2 linked regions of the Variovorax paradoxus genome follow. The protein of the gene in region 2 interacts with the protein of the main gene of each other region in a pairwise test. Links are inferred from orthologs where the notes say so. Each region holds a gene or a part of one and is shown on either strand. Other genes may lie near its edges.

Region 1 (7,068 bases), 1.9 Mb from region 2 along the record:
AATGCGCTCCGCCGTCTTCGTGGTCATGGCACCCACCAGTAGCGCAGCGCGTGGAAGTAGATGGGTGCTGCAAAGATCACCGAGTCGAGCCGATCGAGCATGCCGCCGTGGCCCTCGATCATCGAGCCCCAGTCTTTCACGCCGCGATCGCGCTTGATGGCCGACATCACGAGGCCGCCGAAGAAGCCCATAAGGCAGATCGTGAGCGCCATCAGTGCGGCCTGCCACGGGTTGAACGGCGTGGCCCAGTACAGCGCCGCGCCCAGCGCGGTGGCGCTCGCCACGCCGCCGATCAAGCCTTCCCAGGTCTTGGAGGGCGACAGCTCGGGCGCCACCTTGCGCTTGCCGAAGAGCTTGCCCCACACGTACTGCAGCACGTCGCTGCCCTGCACCACGATCACCAGGAACGCGATCAGCAGCAGGTTGCGGCCTTCGAAGCCAGGAATCTGCAGCGTGAGCAGGGCCGGCACGTGGCTGATGCAGAACACGCACACCATCAGCCCCCACTGGATCTTCGAGGTGCGCTCCAGGAAGCGGCGCGTGTCGCCGCCGACCGCCGCCAGGATGGGCAGTAGCAGGAAGGCATAGACCGGGATGTAGATCGCGTAGAGCCCGTACCAGTCGATCCAGATCAGGAAATACTGTCCTGGCAGCGCGAGGTAGAAAGCCAGCGCGATCGGCGCATGGTCGCCGCGCCGCGTATAGGCCAGGCTGATGAATTCGCGCAGCGCATAGAACGAGATCAGATAGAACAGCACGATCACGCCGCCCTTGCCAAAGGCAAAGGCAATGCCGATCACCGCCACCATCACCCACCACGCATTGACGCGCGAGTTGAGGTTGTCGATCACCGAATGCGGCTGGCCGTGCGCCACGCGCCACTTGAGCAGTGCGCCGATGGCCGAGGCCAGTATCAGCACTCCGGCCACACCGCCGAAAAGCTTGAGCGTGGTCCACGCGAAAGGAGAGAGTTCGATCACGAGGCGCTCCCTCCGTTGCTTTGTCCGTTTTGTTGTTCGATGCGGTCGTATTCGGGGCGCAGGTCGAGCATCGCCGTGCGTGCGCGGGCGATGAAAGTGTTCTTGTCTTCCCCTTCGGCCAGCGAGATCGGCGCGCCGTAGCGCACCGTGCACGCCAGCGGAATCGGCACCAGCGTGCCCTTGGGCAGCACGCGCTTCAGGTTCTCGATCCACACCGGCACCAGCCGCACGTTGGGGCAGGCGCGCGCCAGGTGGAAGAGCCCGCTTTTCAGCGGCAGCAGGATCTCGTCGCCCGTGTTGCGCGTGCCCTCGGGGAACATGATGAGCGAGTCGCCGGCGTCCAGCGCCTCCTTCATCTGCTCGACAGGGTTCTCGCCCTGGCCCGAGCCGTCGCGGCGGATCATCAGCGCATTGAACACGTCGGCGCCGATGAACTGGCGCGTCTTCGAGGCCATCCAGTAGTCCTGCCCGGCCACCGGCCGCGTGAGCGCGCGCAGGTCGGGCGGCAGCGTGGCCCACAACAGCACGAAGTCGCCGTGGCTCGTGTGGTTGGCGAAGTACAGCGTCTGCTCGGCCTTCGGCGTGGTGCCTGACCAGATGGCGCGAACCCCGGTCAGCAGCCCGGCCGCGCCGATGATCAGCTTGCCGGCCACGATGGCGAGCCCGCGCCGCAGCACGGTGCTTTCGGGCTTGTCGTTGTTTTTGTTGTTTTCTTCGGTCAAGAGAGGTCCTGTGTCATCAAGGCAAGGAGGAACAAGGCGCTCTGGCACGCCACCACGATGGCGTGGCGCTGCATGAGCTGTCGGGTGCCCTGCACGCGGTCGTCGAGCGGGCGCGTGGTGGCGTGTTGCGACGGCGGTGGCTCGCGCAGCCCGAGCGTTGAGAGCGCTTTGTCGAGCGCTTCGAGCGAAGCGACGGTGTTGCGCGCGAGCCCGTCGAACAGCGCCTCGTCGAAGCGCAGCCGGAACGCGAAGTAGCGCTCCAGCGCGCCGAGGATCACGACCGCGCCGAAGCCCATGGTGGCAGTGGTCGAGAGCGAGCGCAGCGTCAGCGCGAGCACCAGCGCCGAGATGCAGGTGAGCGCAAAGCCCCAGAGGCCCAGCAGCGCGATGGCGCGCAGCAGGCCGGCCAGTGCGGCGCAGGTGGTTCGGTCGTTGTCATCGGTCATGGGGCGGTACCTCCGGCAAAGGTTTGAACGGCTCCAGTGACACCCGCCAGGCCCCCCGCAGCACGATCTGCGGCCGTGCGCGGCGCACCGTGTCTTCGGCCTGGGCGACGCCGCCGGCCGGGCCGTAGCGGCCCAGCCAGGCGATTACCGCCGCAGCGCTGCGTGAGAAGCCGAGCGCGCAGCAGACCCACACTGTGGCACCGTCCGCGTTCCGGCGCTGGCCTTCGATGACGGCCGCTGCGCGCTGCAGGCGCACGGTTGGCGGCACCGTCAGGTCGAGCAGCGGCACGCAGTGCGCATGCGGCACGCCTGCCGGCATCTGCAGCTCGGCGCACAGACTCACCAGACGGGGCTGTCCGGCGGCCAGCCACTCGGCGTGCGTCGGCCGGCGGCCCAGCCGCAGGCCCGGCACCACTTCGACCGAAGCCGGTAGCTTGCGGGTCCAGAGACAGGCGTTGATGGCGGCGGCGAGCCGGTAGGGCGCCAGCATCCAGCGCGCCGCCCAGCCCATGCGGCCACGGCCGTTCATCTGGAAGCCGCGTGCGCCGAAGCCGATGTAGTTCAACGCCACCAGCGCGAGCGACGCGGCCGGCCATGCCAGCCACAGCACGACGCCGCCGCCGTACAGCGCAGCCGCAAGGAACAGCGCCGCGCCCACTGCATAGAGCCCCGCCAGCTTCCAGCGCTGCGGGTCGCGGGTGATGCGCCACGCGCGCGGCATCGACACCACGCGCTCCAGCGGCCACAGCCACACGCAGAACAGGCCGAGCAGCGCGCCGGTCGGAATGTCGATGAAGTGGTGCTGCCACGTCGTGAGCACCGACGCGCAGATGGCGAAGGCCCACACATGCAGCACCAGCCGCGCCCAGAGGGGCCGGATGAACTGCCGGTACCAGTCCCACAGGATCACGGCCAGCGCGATGTGCAGCGAAGGCGCCTGGTTGAACGGCTGGTCGAACCCGCGCAGCGCGTTGAACAGGAAAGCCGGCGCCCCGTCGACCGGCGGTTGCCCGAAGCTGAAGTGCAGTGGCCAGAGGATGAAGCAGCTGCAGGCGATGAGCGTGGCCGTCACCAGCCGCAGCGCGTGCCGGTCGAGCGTGTGCCTGCTGCGCGCCAGGAACAGCGACAGCGCATAGAAGACGTTGATCGTCCAGTACGGAAAGATCGTCCACGGCCAGAACGGCACCTGCCGCTCCCACTCGAAAGCCATCGACGGCACGTTCGCCCGCGTGGTCGCCCACCAGTTGGCGAAGCCATAGGTCGCGTAGAACAGCGGCCCCAGAAACACCAGCCATGCGGCGGCGCGCTTCCAGGGCCGTTGCGCCAGCCAGGCGGTCATTGCGTGACGCGCACTGCCAGCGACACCGTGAAGATGCCCCACTCGTCGACCCGCTGGTCGATCTTGCGGAAGCCCGCTTCTTCCACCAGCTGGTCCATCTCGTACTGCGTGCGGCGCCGCATCACCCAGGCCTCGCCCTGGCGGTGGCTGGTGAGGGCGCGCGCGATCATCTCGAGCTGCGGATGCCAGGGCTGCCCGGTGTAGACGAGGTAGCCGCGGTCTTCCACCGCGTCGCCCACGCCCGCGAGCGAGCGGCGCACCATTTCGTTGTCGGGGAACAGCTCGTACAGGCCCGACACCACGGCCAGCGTGGGCCGCGGCAATACGCTCGCGAGGCTCATGCGGTCGAAGGCATCGGCCTGCACGAATTGGGCGACGTCTTCCAGGCCCTTCTCGGCGATGAGCGCCCGGCCGTCGCGCACATTGATGTCGCTGTAGTCGCGCAGCAAGATGGAACTGGCCTTCACGGGGCTGGCCAGCACCGCGTCGAGCACGTAGCGGCCATGGCCGGCGGCGATGTCCATCACGCGCACCTCGCGGTGCATGTCGGCCAGGCGCTCCATTGCAATGCGCAGCAGCTCTTCGACGTGGATCTTGCGTTGGCGTATGCCGCGCCAGCCGATGGAGTCCAGGTAGGTCTTGTCGATGGAGCGGCCGATGGCCGAGCTGCCCTGCGGATGGTTGCGGTACACGTAGTCGAGCGTGCTGCCCGAATCGAAGCCGGTGGCGTGGCCGAGCTTGATGCCCTCGGACATCGTGCCACCCAGCTTCAGGCTCGCGCGGGTCATGGCCCAGTAGGCGCCGCGCGGCGACAGGGGCGACAGCGGCTCGGCCAGTGCGCGCGACTCGTCGGCCGTGTCGCCGCTCAGGTGCGCCTCGCGGCGGTCCACAGGCACGGCGGGCTCGTCGAAGCGCTGCAGGATGAATTCGCGGATCGAGGCCACGGCCGGCGCCCGGTCTTTCTCGCCCAGGGTGTCGTGGAAGAAGCCCGGCAGCTCCGTCTTGGTCTTGACCGCGCTGCCCAGCCGCTCGAAGAACTGGTGCTGCGGCTTGTGGTGCACCACCCAGTCGGCGCCCGAAATGAGCAGCTGCACCGGCAGCGTGATCGCATTGGCGTCGGCCACCACGCGGTCGGCGGCCTCGTACAGGCCCAGCAGGATGTTGACCGCGATGGGCCGCGAGATCAGCGGATCGCTCTCGTAGCTGGCGATGCGCTGCGGGTCGTGCGTGAGGAACTTCGCCTTCACGTAGCTGTTGACGAAGAACAGGCCGCGCAGCTTGTGCATCAGCCCTAGCCCGGCGCGCGCGAACGGCACGTAGAGCTTGACCTTGAAGGCCGGCGAGGCGAGCGTGAGGCCGCGTACCTTGGGCGCGTAGTCGTGCGCCCAGGTGGCGATCAGCACCGCGCCCACGCTCTGCGCGACCACGTGGATGTCCTGCTCGGGCACGCCGTGCGCCGTGCCGATGTGCTGTACGAAGGTCTGCACGTCGCGCACCGAAGTGCCGAAGCTCGGGCTGTAGCCGCGCTGCCCGGGCGAGCGGCCATGGCCGCGGGCGTCCCAGGCGAAGAAGTCGAAGTCGGGCAGGTTCAGCTCGTCGACCAGGTGCGCCATGCGCGCACCGTGTTCATGGCCGCGATGGAACAGCACGATGGCGCCGCGCCGCGTGGCGCCGGTGGCCGGCCAGTGGCGGTAGAAAAGAGATTCGCCGTCGTGCGTCTGGAAATGAAGCTCGTTCGGAGCGCGTGGAGTGGTGTCGTTCATTGAATCCCTGTGAAATCTTGTAGGAGCTTGTTCAGTGGCGGCCTGCGGCGTCGGCCTCGGCCAGGGCGCGGCGGATGCGGTTGACGGTGGTCCAGGCCACCAGCACAGCAAGCAGCGGCATCAGCCAGGCTGTCCAGCCCGGCAGCGGCAAGCCCAGCGCCACGTAGAGGCCGAGCGCGCCGAACACGAAGGCCCGGTCGCTCTTGCCCAGCGGGCCGTCGTAGCGGCGCGAGGCGCCCACCGTGGGGCCAAGCGCGCCGGCGAATTCGCTCAGCCCGGCCAGCACGATCACCGTGCCGACCCAGAAGCCGCTGAAAGGCAGCACCAGTGCAAAGGGCAGGTACAGCGCCGCGTCGGAGACCACGTCGGTCAGTTCGTTGAGAAAGGCGCCCAGCCTGCTCTGCTGGTTGTGTTCGCGCGCCAGCATGCCGTCGATGGCGTTGAAGGCCATGCGCAGGAACATCCACAGCGGAATGAGCCCGAAGGCCGCCAGCGAGGGCGCCGCGAAGAAGAGCCAGAGCCCGAGCGCGACCGAAACGACGCATGCCGCCATCGTGACCTGGTTGGCTGTGACGCCCATCGCATGCAGGCGGACCACCAGCGGCCGCAGCAGGGCCTGGAAACGCGGCTTCAGTTCGTAGATCGACACGTGCTGGCTTCCCCTCGTTTGTTATGTGCCGAAGCATTCTGCCAGTCTGGCCCAAGGACTAAACTTGCCGACGCAGACCCTTACCCAATGACCATCCAGACAGACGACTTCGCGCCCGCCCCCCAACGCGTGGTGTCCGCAGCCCCCGCATCGCCCAACGAAGAGGCGATCGAACGGGCCCTGCGCCCCAAGCTGCTCGACGAATACGTCGGCCAGGCTAAGGTGCGCGAGCAGCTCGAAATCTTCATCGGCGCCGCGCGCAAGCGCAAAGAGGCGCTCGACCACGTGCTGCTGTTCGGCCCGCCGGGCCTGGGCAAGACCACGCTGTCGCACATCATCGCGGCCGAGCTGGGCGTCAACCTGCGCCAGACCTCCGGCCCCGTGCTCGAGAAGCCCAAGGACCTGGCGGCGCTGCTGACCAACCTGGAGCCGAACGATGTGCTTTTCATCGACGAGATCCACCGCTTGAGCCCGGTCGTCGAGGAAATCCTGTACCCCGCGCTGGAGGACTACCAGATCGACATCATGATCGGCGAGGGCCCCGCGGCGCGCAGCATCAAGCTCGACCTGCAGCCCTTCACCCTGGTGGGCGCCACCACCCGCGCCGGCATGCTGACCAACCCGCTGCGCGACCGCTTCGGCATCGTTGCGCGGCTGGAGTTCTACACGCCCGAAGAGCTGGCGCTGATCGTGACCCGCAGCGCCCGCCTGCTCAAGGTGGAGACCGACGAAACCGGCGGCTTCGAGATCGCCCGCCGTTCGCGCGGTACGCCCCGCATTGCCAACCGCCTGCTGCGCCGCGTGCGCGACTACGCCGAGGTCAAGGGCAATGGCCGTATCACCGAAGAAATTGCGCACAAGGCGCTGGCCATGCTCGACGTCGACCCGCAGGGCTTCGACCTGATGGACCGCAAGCTGCTTGAGGCCGTCATCCACCGTTTCGACGGCGGCCCGGTGGGCCTCGACAACGTGGCGGCCAGCATCGGCGAGGAGCGCGACACCATCGAGGACGTGATCGAGCCCTACCTCATCCAGCAGGGCTACCTGCAGCGCACGCCGCGCGGGCGCATCGCCACGTTGGCGGCGTACCGCCACCTGGGCGTGACGCCGCCTTCGAGCCGTTCCGACGGACAAGACCTCTTCGGAGCCTGAAGACACATGCACACCCA
Region 2 (7,092 bases):
CGGGAAGGCGTGGCGTTCTTCGATGTCATGCGGGCGTCTCTCTTATTGGAAAGGAACAAGGAAGCCGATTAAAGGACGTACCTTTGCCGCGCGTTGTCACAAGCGCGGCACGCCGCGCCGAGTCGAGTGAGCGGTCAGAACTTCGGGATTCGCAGCGTCTTGCTGATCATGAGCGTGCCCGAGAGCGCGAAGAGCAGCGTGAGCGGATGCAACTGCCACGGCCCGATGACCCAGGCGCCGCCCCACAAGGCGCTGCCGATGTGGCCCTGCCAGGCCGCGTATGCCAGCACGCCCACCAGCACCACGCTGGTCGGGATGGGGGTGCCCTCGAAGTACTTCACCTTGTCGGAGCCGGCCGACAGTGACTCGGCCGTCACGTTGAAGCGCGCGAGCCGGCTCACGCCGCAGCCCACGAAATAGATCAGGATCACGCAGTCCCAGCCGCCGTTCAGCCCGGCCGCGAAGCCGAGCGCGGCGGGCGCCATGCCGAAGGAGATGATGTCGGCCAGCGAGTCGAGCTCGCGCCCGAGCGCGGATTGCGTCTGGCGCCAGCGCGCGATGCGGCCGTCGAGCACGTCGAAGATGAACGCTGCCGGCGCGAGCGCGGCCGACCACAGGAACTGCGCGAGCGACTGGCTCGCCATGAAGGCCATCGCGAGGAACACCGCGCCCACCCCGCAGGCTGCATTGCCGAGCGTGAAGGCATCGGCCAGGTGGAATTCCCGGAGCATCGAAAAATGCTTGCGGGTCGGCGCGGGGGAGGGAGTGGTCATGAAGGATGGGTTGGGCAAACGGCGAATGGACCGCACCTTAACCGAAGCGAAACGCGCTTCTTGTCAGCGCAGGGCGTCAGACGCCGTGATGCGCTTCGACGATCCGTGCGAATCGCCCGAGCAGGCTGGCTGCTGCGTCGGTCTGGATCACGTGCTCGCGCAGTGCGGCCGGGTCGGTGCCGGCGCGAGCCAGGCCGTCGGCCAGCTGGTCGATGTAGCCGCGCATGACGTCGGCATCGAACTCGGGGTGGAACTGAACGCCCCAGGCATGGTCGCCCGCACGGAACGCATGCACCGGCTCGTGGTCGTTGCCGGCCAGCCGCACAGCACCTTCGGGCAGGCGCAGAGCGCTCTGCCAGTGCACCGCGTGGGCCGGGAACTGCGCGGGCAGGCCGCGCAGCAACTGGTCGGTAGCGGCGGCATCGTCGAGCGTGACGGTCACGGTGCCGACCTCCGCGCCCTGCGGGTGGTCGCCGGCCTCGCCGCCGAGCGCATGCGCGAGCAACTGGTGGCCGTAGCAGATGCCGAGCACTGGCGTGTCGTGCGCCACGAGTTGCGCGAGCCAGGCGGCCGTGGTCTCGCTCCAGGGTTCGCGGTGCGACACCATCGCGTGCGAACCGGTGACGACCGCGCCCGACACCTCGGCCGGGTCGGGCAGGGCGTCGCCGCGGCGCGGGTCGACCACCAGCAGGGGCAGCGCGCGCGTGTCGAGCCCGTCGGCAATCCAGTGCTCGAAGTCGCCGCGCTGCGTGCGCAGGGCCTCGAAGGTGTCTCCGAGCTTGACGATGACGAGCGGGTGCGGGCGGTGGTTGTCCATGCCGCGATCATGCCGCAGGTGCGCATCGGGCCCGCAACGGCTACAGTGGATGACCCGGGGCGGTCCCCGGGTGTTTGACCTGACTGCAACCCTGCCGAAAAATCGACCGATGCGCACCTTGGCTGCCTCCCTCACGATCTTCGCTGCGGCGCTGGGCGCACAGGCGGCTGAGGTGGTGCGCTGCACGGACGCCAGCGGGGCCATCTCCTACACCAACGTCGCCTGTCCGGCGGGCAGCAAGCAGTCGCGGCAGGTGCCGATCCTCGAATCGCCGCCCGCCGAGGCGCGCCGGCCAGACTACACACCGGCGCCGACCCCCGCAGCACCGATTGCACCGCCCAGCCAGGTGGCCAGCAATCCGCCTTCGGGCCCGGCCATCATCCCGCGCTATCCCGCCGACACGCAGCCCGCGGCGGCCGATCCCCCGGCCGTCGTCATCCTGAGCCCCGATCCGTACTACGACGGCGTGCGCCCTATCCGACGTCCGCCGCCGCATGTGAACGACCCGGGGCCGCCGCCCGGCCAGCGGCCCTGCCAGAACCTCGCGGGCATCAAGCGCGGCAACTGCTGAATGAGCGCAGGAGAAGCCAGGCCACACAGCCTTCCGTGGACCGTCTACTGCGACGGCAGCGCCATGCCCAACCCGGGGCGCATGGGCATTGGCGCCGTCATCACCGCGCCCGACGGAACGCGCCACACGCTGTCGCAAGCCACGCATGCCACCGGCTGCAACAACGAGGCCGAACTGCGGGCGCTGACGCTGGCGCTGCAAGACCTGCGCGAGCGCGGTGCGACGGCGGTGCGGGCCTACAGCGACAACAGCATCCTGGTCGAACAGCTCGGCCCGACCGGGGCGAAACCGATCGAGCGCCTGGCCGACCTTTTCAACGATGCCCGCGCCTTGCTCGGCAGCTTCGACGACGTGCGCGTGCAGTGGATTCCGCGCCACCGCAATGGCGAGGCCGACGCGCTGGCACGCGCCGCCTTGGGCTTCGCGCCCAAGCCGCCTGCAAGGCCCGCGAAGAAGCGGCGATAGGGCAGGGCCCGGGAGCCCCTATCATCACGCGCCATGACAGAAGCCACTCCCCGCCCACCCCTTCCCGACCACCTCTCCATCGATCCGCGCAGCCCGCACCACGTGGCCGCCGCCTTCGAGCACGACATCGGCATCCGTTTCAACGGCAAGGACCGCCTCGACGTCGAGGAATACTGCATCAGCGAAGGCTGGATCAAGGTGCCTGCAGGCAAGACGCTCGACCGCAAGGGCAAGCCGCTGCTGCTCAAGCTCAAGGGCACAGTCGAGGCGTACTACAAGGAAGCCTGAGCGCGCTCAGCGCCACTGCAGCAGCAGCGACCAGGGCTGGCGGCTCATGTGGCGATCGATGCACCCCGGCGCGCCCGGCGTGCATCCCTCGGGCAGGTAGCTCGGGTCCAGCCAGCGCGTGCCCGGCGCAAAGTCGAGCCGGCGCCGCGTGACCGACTGCAGCACGTTGCCGCCCACGGTGTCGAAGCCCGTGGCATCCACGGCCACCACCACGTCGCAATGCATGGGCAACGGCTCGCCGCCGGTGTCCCGCGCGGCCAGCACTTCACCGATCTTGTCGAAGGTATCGAGCCCGGCGCCCGCGCCGCGTGCCTGGCAGACCAGGTCGCCGACGCGCGGTGGCGTGCGCCTCAGGTCGCAGGCGCGCAGGGCGTAGCGCGTGGGGTGGCCCGCGGCCTCTTCGATGCCGGCCTGCCACGCGGCGCCCGCATAGTCGACATGCGCTTCGGAGAACACGAATTCGTCGTCCGCCAACCCGGCCTGCCGCGCCAGCCAGCTGATGAAGGCCGCGGACCAGGGCGTGTCGATCACCGCGACCCGGCTCAGCGCGGCCTGAACGGCGCGCAGCTCCACTGAATCAAGTCCCTCGCTGGGGCCGACGCCCATGCCCTGCAGGCGCCCGGCCGTCGCCTCGTTCAACGCCTGCATCAGCAGGTGCCGGTCGGCGCCCCGCAGTGCGCCGAAGCGCACGAGCGACGGGAGCTGCGGATCGACGGCCTGCCAGTAGCCCAGCACCCGCTGCCATGGTGCGAGGCCCGGCACCGTGCGGCGCGTGTCCTCGGCCTCCGAGTCGCCGGCTTCGGTCATGCGGCCTTCGGCGTCCATGGTCTGGCCGCCGAAGGCCTCGTGCTCCTGCAGTGCGAAGGTCGCCATCGCGACTGCGCGCGACGGTGAGGGGGCTTGCGTGGCCGTTTCGAGGCAGCCCGATGCAGCGGAAGCCGGTCCCGGCGCGGATGCGAGCAAGAAGGCTGCGGCACCCAGGGCCGCCATCGTCCATCGCGAGGCAGGGGAAGCGTCCGCTCGCAGCATGCGATGCGCCTCAGGCCACTATCACCCGCTCGCACGCTTTGCGCAGCGCCGACAGTCCCGGCAGCTCGCGCGCCTTGGCATCGGTGACCACTACATCGATGTCCGTCGTTCGCGCATAGGTCACGCGGCTGGCCTGGCCGATCTTGGCGTGGTCGGCCAGCAGCACCAGCTGCTGCGCCTGCTCGGCCATCGCGCGTGCCACGGTGGCTTCGTGGTGCTCGAAGCTCATCGCGCCATGCTTGGCGTGAAGACCCACCGGCGACAGCAGCGCGACGTCGGCGCGATAGCGGCGGATGGCCTCCACCGTGGTGTCGCCGAAGGTGGCTTGCGTTTTCACGTCGGTCTGGCCGCCCAGCAGGATGGTCTGGTTGCCGGTGAGGCGGCCTTCGCCCGCGCCCGCGAGCTTGAGCGCGATGTTCAGCGAGTTGGTGATGACCGTCATGCCGCTCAGCGTGCCGATCTCTTCCGCGCAGATCGACATGGTGCTGCCCGCATCCATGAAGATGGTCTGCCCCGGCCGCAGCAGTGCGACGGCGGCCTTGGCAATGGCGCGCTTTTCGCGCTGGCGCGCCACCAGCCGCACCGCGAGCGGCGGCTCGGGCTCCGCCTTGATGGCAACGGCACCGCCGTGCACGCGGCGCAGTTCGCCCAGGCCTTCGAGTTCGAGCAGGTCGCGACGCACCGTTTCGCGCGACACCGTGAGGTCCTGCATGATGCGCTCGACGCTGAGTCGCGAGAAGGTGGCGAGCAGGCTGCGGATGCGCAGGAATCGTTCTTCTTGGAGCATGGAATGCCGGCGTAAAAAAGAAAAAGGGCGGCGTCAGTGTGACAGCCGCCCCGGTTGCACGTGAACAGGCACAGGGGCCGTGCAATTGTGCCGGCCAATATCCCGATGCAGGTGCGTTGGCCCCGTCCGTTGTCAGAGATCGGCGAGACCCATGGCCGGATCGCTCACCGAGTGCTTGCCGGTTTCGACGCGGCCGGCAAAGCGGCGATAGAAGGCCGGATCGGCATCGCAGGTAACGGCGAAGTCGTACCACTGGCCGCTGCTGGCCAGCACCCACAGCTGCTCGGCCTTGCCGCCGCCGTTCACCGTGGCGTTCCACGGGCCGTCGTCGCGGTAGGCCTTGGCGCGCACTGTGAACTTGCAGGCGCCACCACCGCCGTTGAGCATTTCCAGGTACACGTTGCCGTTTGCAATGTCGTAGCACACCTGCACTTCGGGGTTGGGTGCGCCGCCGGCGCGAAGCCGGTTGAGGTCGCCCTTGAAGTGGCGGTGATAGCCGTTCGGCCCGAGCACCCACAGGTCGTAGAAGCCGCTGTTGTCGGTCGTGGGGTTCCACGTGTCGTCGAGCGTCTTGCCGGGCTCGACCATGTAACGGCGCGGCAGGCGGTCGAGGTTGAGCTTGTCGTACACATGGAACACGGCCGCGGCCTTGCCGCTGTTCTTGAAGATCAGCCGCATCTGGCCCTTGATGACGTCGGCGCGCGCGCTCGTGTGCAGCTCGTATGGCAGGGCGCGCGAGGGGCGTGTGCCGGTGGCCTGGCGCGGCAGTTGCGGGTCGAGCGGCAATGCCACTTGCGCCAGGGCCTGCTGGTCGGCACGCAGCTTGTCGGCGTCAGCCTTGGTCGTGCGTCCCGTCAGCGTGGGCAGTGCTTCCGTGTTGGGCGTGGCGAAGTTGAATGCGCTGGTGAGGTCGCCGCACACAGCGCGGCGGAACGGCGAGATGTTGGGCTCCTTCACACCGAAGCGTGCCTCGATGAAGCGGATCACCGAGGTGTGGTCGAAGGCCTGCGAATTGACCCAACCGCCGCGGCTCCACGGCGAGACGATATACATCGGCACGCGCACGCCGGGGCCGTACACGCGGCCGTCGGGTGCGGGCTGGCTGCTGGTGCCCGGCGGCTTCGGGTGCGTGAAGCGTTCCGCGGCGAGGTCGGCCTCGGGCAGCGTGGTCTTGCCGGCCATCGAGCCGTCGGGGTTGAGCGAGGGCGCGGCCGGCGAGGGGTAGTGATCGAAGTAGCCATCGTTCTCGTCGAAATTGATGAGCAGCACGGTCTTGCTCCACACGTCCGGCACGGCGGTGAGCGCGTCCAGCGTTTCCTGGATGTACCAGCCGCCCTGCACCGGGCTCGAGGGGCCGGGGTGCTCGGAGTAGGCCGCGGGTGCAACGATCCACGACACCTTCGGCAGCTTGCCGTTCTTGATGTCCTGGCGGAACTGCTCGAGGAAGCCGCCGTCGGGCATGGTGTTGGCAATGCCCTTGTAGAGCGGGTTGCCGGCGTCGTCGCTGGCCGGGTCGTAGGCGGGCGACGGGCCGTCGTTGCTCACCGGCTTGCCCGAATCCTCGTTGGCCTTGCGGTACTGCTTGAAGCCGGCCAACGGGTTGTCGGTGAAGTTGTCCGGCAGGCTCTGGTAGATGATCCAGCTGACCTTGGCTTCCTGCAGCCGCTCGGGGTAGGTCTTCCACTCGTAGCCGGTGGTGGACGGGCCGATGTCGTCCCATTCGTTGTTGACGGTGGCCACGTTGGCGCCCGTGGGGCCGTTGGTGCCGGTCCAGTGGAACATGCGGTTCGAGTTGGTGCCCGTGTGCATGCTGCAGTGGTAGTCGTCACACAGCGTGAAGGCATTGGCCAGCGCGAACTGGAACGTTACCTCGGCCTCCTTGAAGTAGCCCATCGACGCATTGGTCTTGTAGCGCGGCCATTGGTAGGCGCGCCCGCCGTCCCAGGCGTTCTGGCCGTCGCTCCAGGAGTGGGGGGTACCGCTCACGCGTTGTGCGTTGCCTTTGCGGCTGTCGAGGTGGTAGGGCAGGATGGGCTTGCCGGTGGCATCGCTCTGCTGCCACACGTTCAGGCCCTTGGGCAGCGGAATGGTGAAGCGGTCGCCGAAGCCGCGCACGCCCATCAGCGTGCCGAAGTATTGGTCGAACGAACGGTTCTCCTGCATCAGGATCACGATGTGTTCGACGTCCTGGATGGTGCCGGTCTTGTTGTTGGCCGGAATGGCGAGCGCGCGGCGGATGCTCGGCGGAAAGGCCGTCAGCGCGAGGGCGGCGGCGCCGGTTGTGGCCGTGCCGGTGAGAAATTTGCGACGTGAGTTCGTCATGGGCTTGTTGTTTTGGTTGGACATGGTTCGGCGGGGCTCA

What was found.
Region 1: the proteins of NWF24_RS11255 (region 2) and NWF24_RS02485 interact in binary tests that used the Escherichia coli proteins (3 or more experiments, as listed by UniProt). The link is inferred for Variovorax paradoxus from one-to-one orthologs.

Annotation. Positions count from the first base shown.
Region 1 is NZ_CP102931.1:523,385-530,452, forward strand. Bases 2,868-5,758 are described here. They hold NWF24_RS02485 (bifunctional alpha/beta hydrolase/class I SAM-dependent methyltransferase), read right to left. Parts: upstream 5,251-5,758; coding sequence 3,484-5,250; downstream 2,868-3,483. Other genes in these bases: NWF24_RS02480 (phosphatase PAP2/dual specificity phosphatase family protein), read right to left, coding at 2,868-3,487; NWF24_RS02490 (CDP-alcohol phosphatidyltransferase family protein), read right to left, coding at 5,282-5,758. Outside these bases: NWF24_RS02460 (YdeI/OmpD-associated family protein), read right to left, coding at 1-27; NWF24_RS02465 (phosphatidate cytidylyltransferase), read right to left, coding at 24-980; NWF24_RS02470 (lysophospholipid acyltransferase family protein), read right to left, coding at 977-1,702; NWF24_RS02475 (hypothetical protein), read right to left, coding at 1,699-2,148; more of NWF24_RS02480, read right to left, coding at 2,138-2,867; more of NWF24_RS02490, read right to left, coding at 5,759-5,899; Holliday junction branch migration DNA helicase RuvB, read left to right, coding at 5,987-7,051; CDF family Co(II)/Ni(II) efflux transporter DmeF, read left to right, coding at 7,058-7,068.
Region 2 is NZ_CP102931.1:2,388,844-2,395,935, forward strand. The notes cover bases 2,843-5,757. They hold NWF24_RS11255 (DeoR/GlpR family DNA-binding transcription regulator), read right to left. Parts: upstream 4,731-5,757; coding sequence 3,954-4,730; downstream 2,843-3,953. Other genes in these bases: NWF24_RS11245 (DUF3297 family protein), read left to right, coding at 2,843-2,914; NWF24_RS11250 (DUF2272 domain-containing protein), read right to left, coding at 2,921-3,943; NWF24_RS11260 (phosphocholine-specific phospholipase C), read right to left, coding at 4,863-5,757. Outside these bases: NWF24_RS11220 (acylase), read right to left, coding at 1-29; NWF24_RS11225 (CDP-alcohol phosphatidyltransferase family protein), read right to left, coding at 135-773; NWF24_RS11230 (glutamine amidotransferase), read right to left, coding at 850-1,590; NWF24_RS11235 (hypothetical protein), read left to right, coding at 1,700-2,161; NWF24_RS11240 (ribonuclease HI family protein), read left to right, coding at 2,162-2,626; more of NWF24_RS11245, read left to right, coding at 2,660-2,842; more of NWF24_RS11260, read right to left, coding at 5,758-7,052; NWF24_RS11265 (hypothetical protein), read right to left, coding at 7,090-7,092.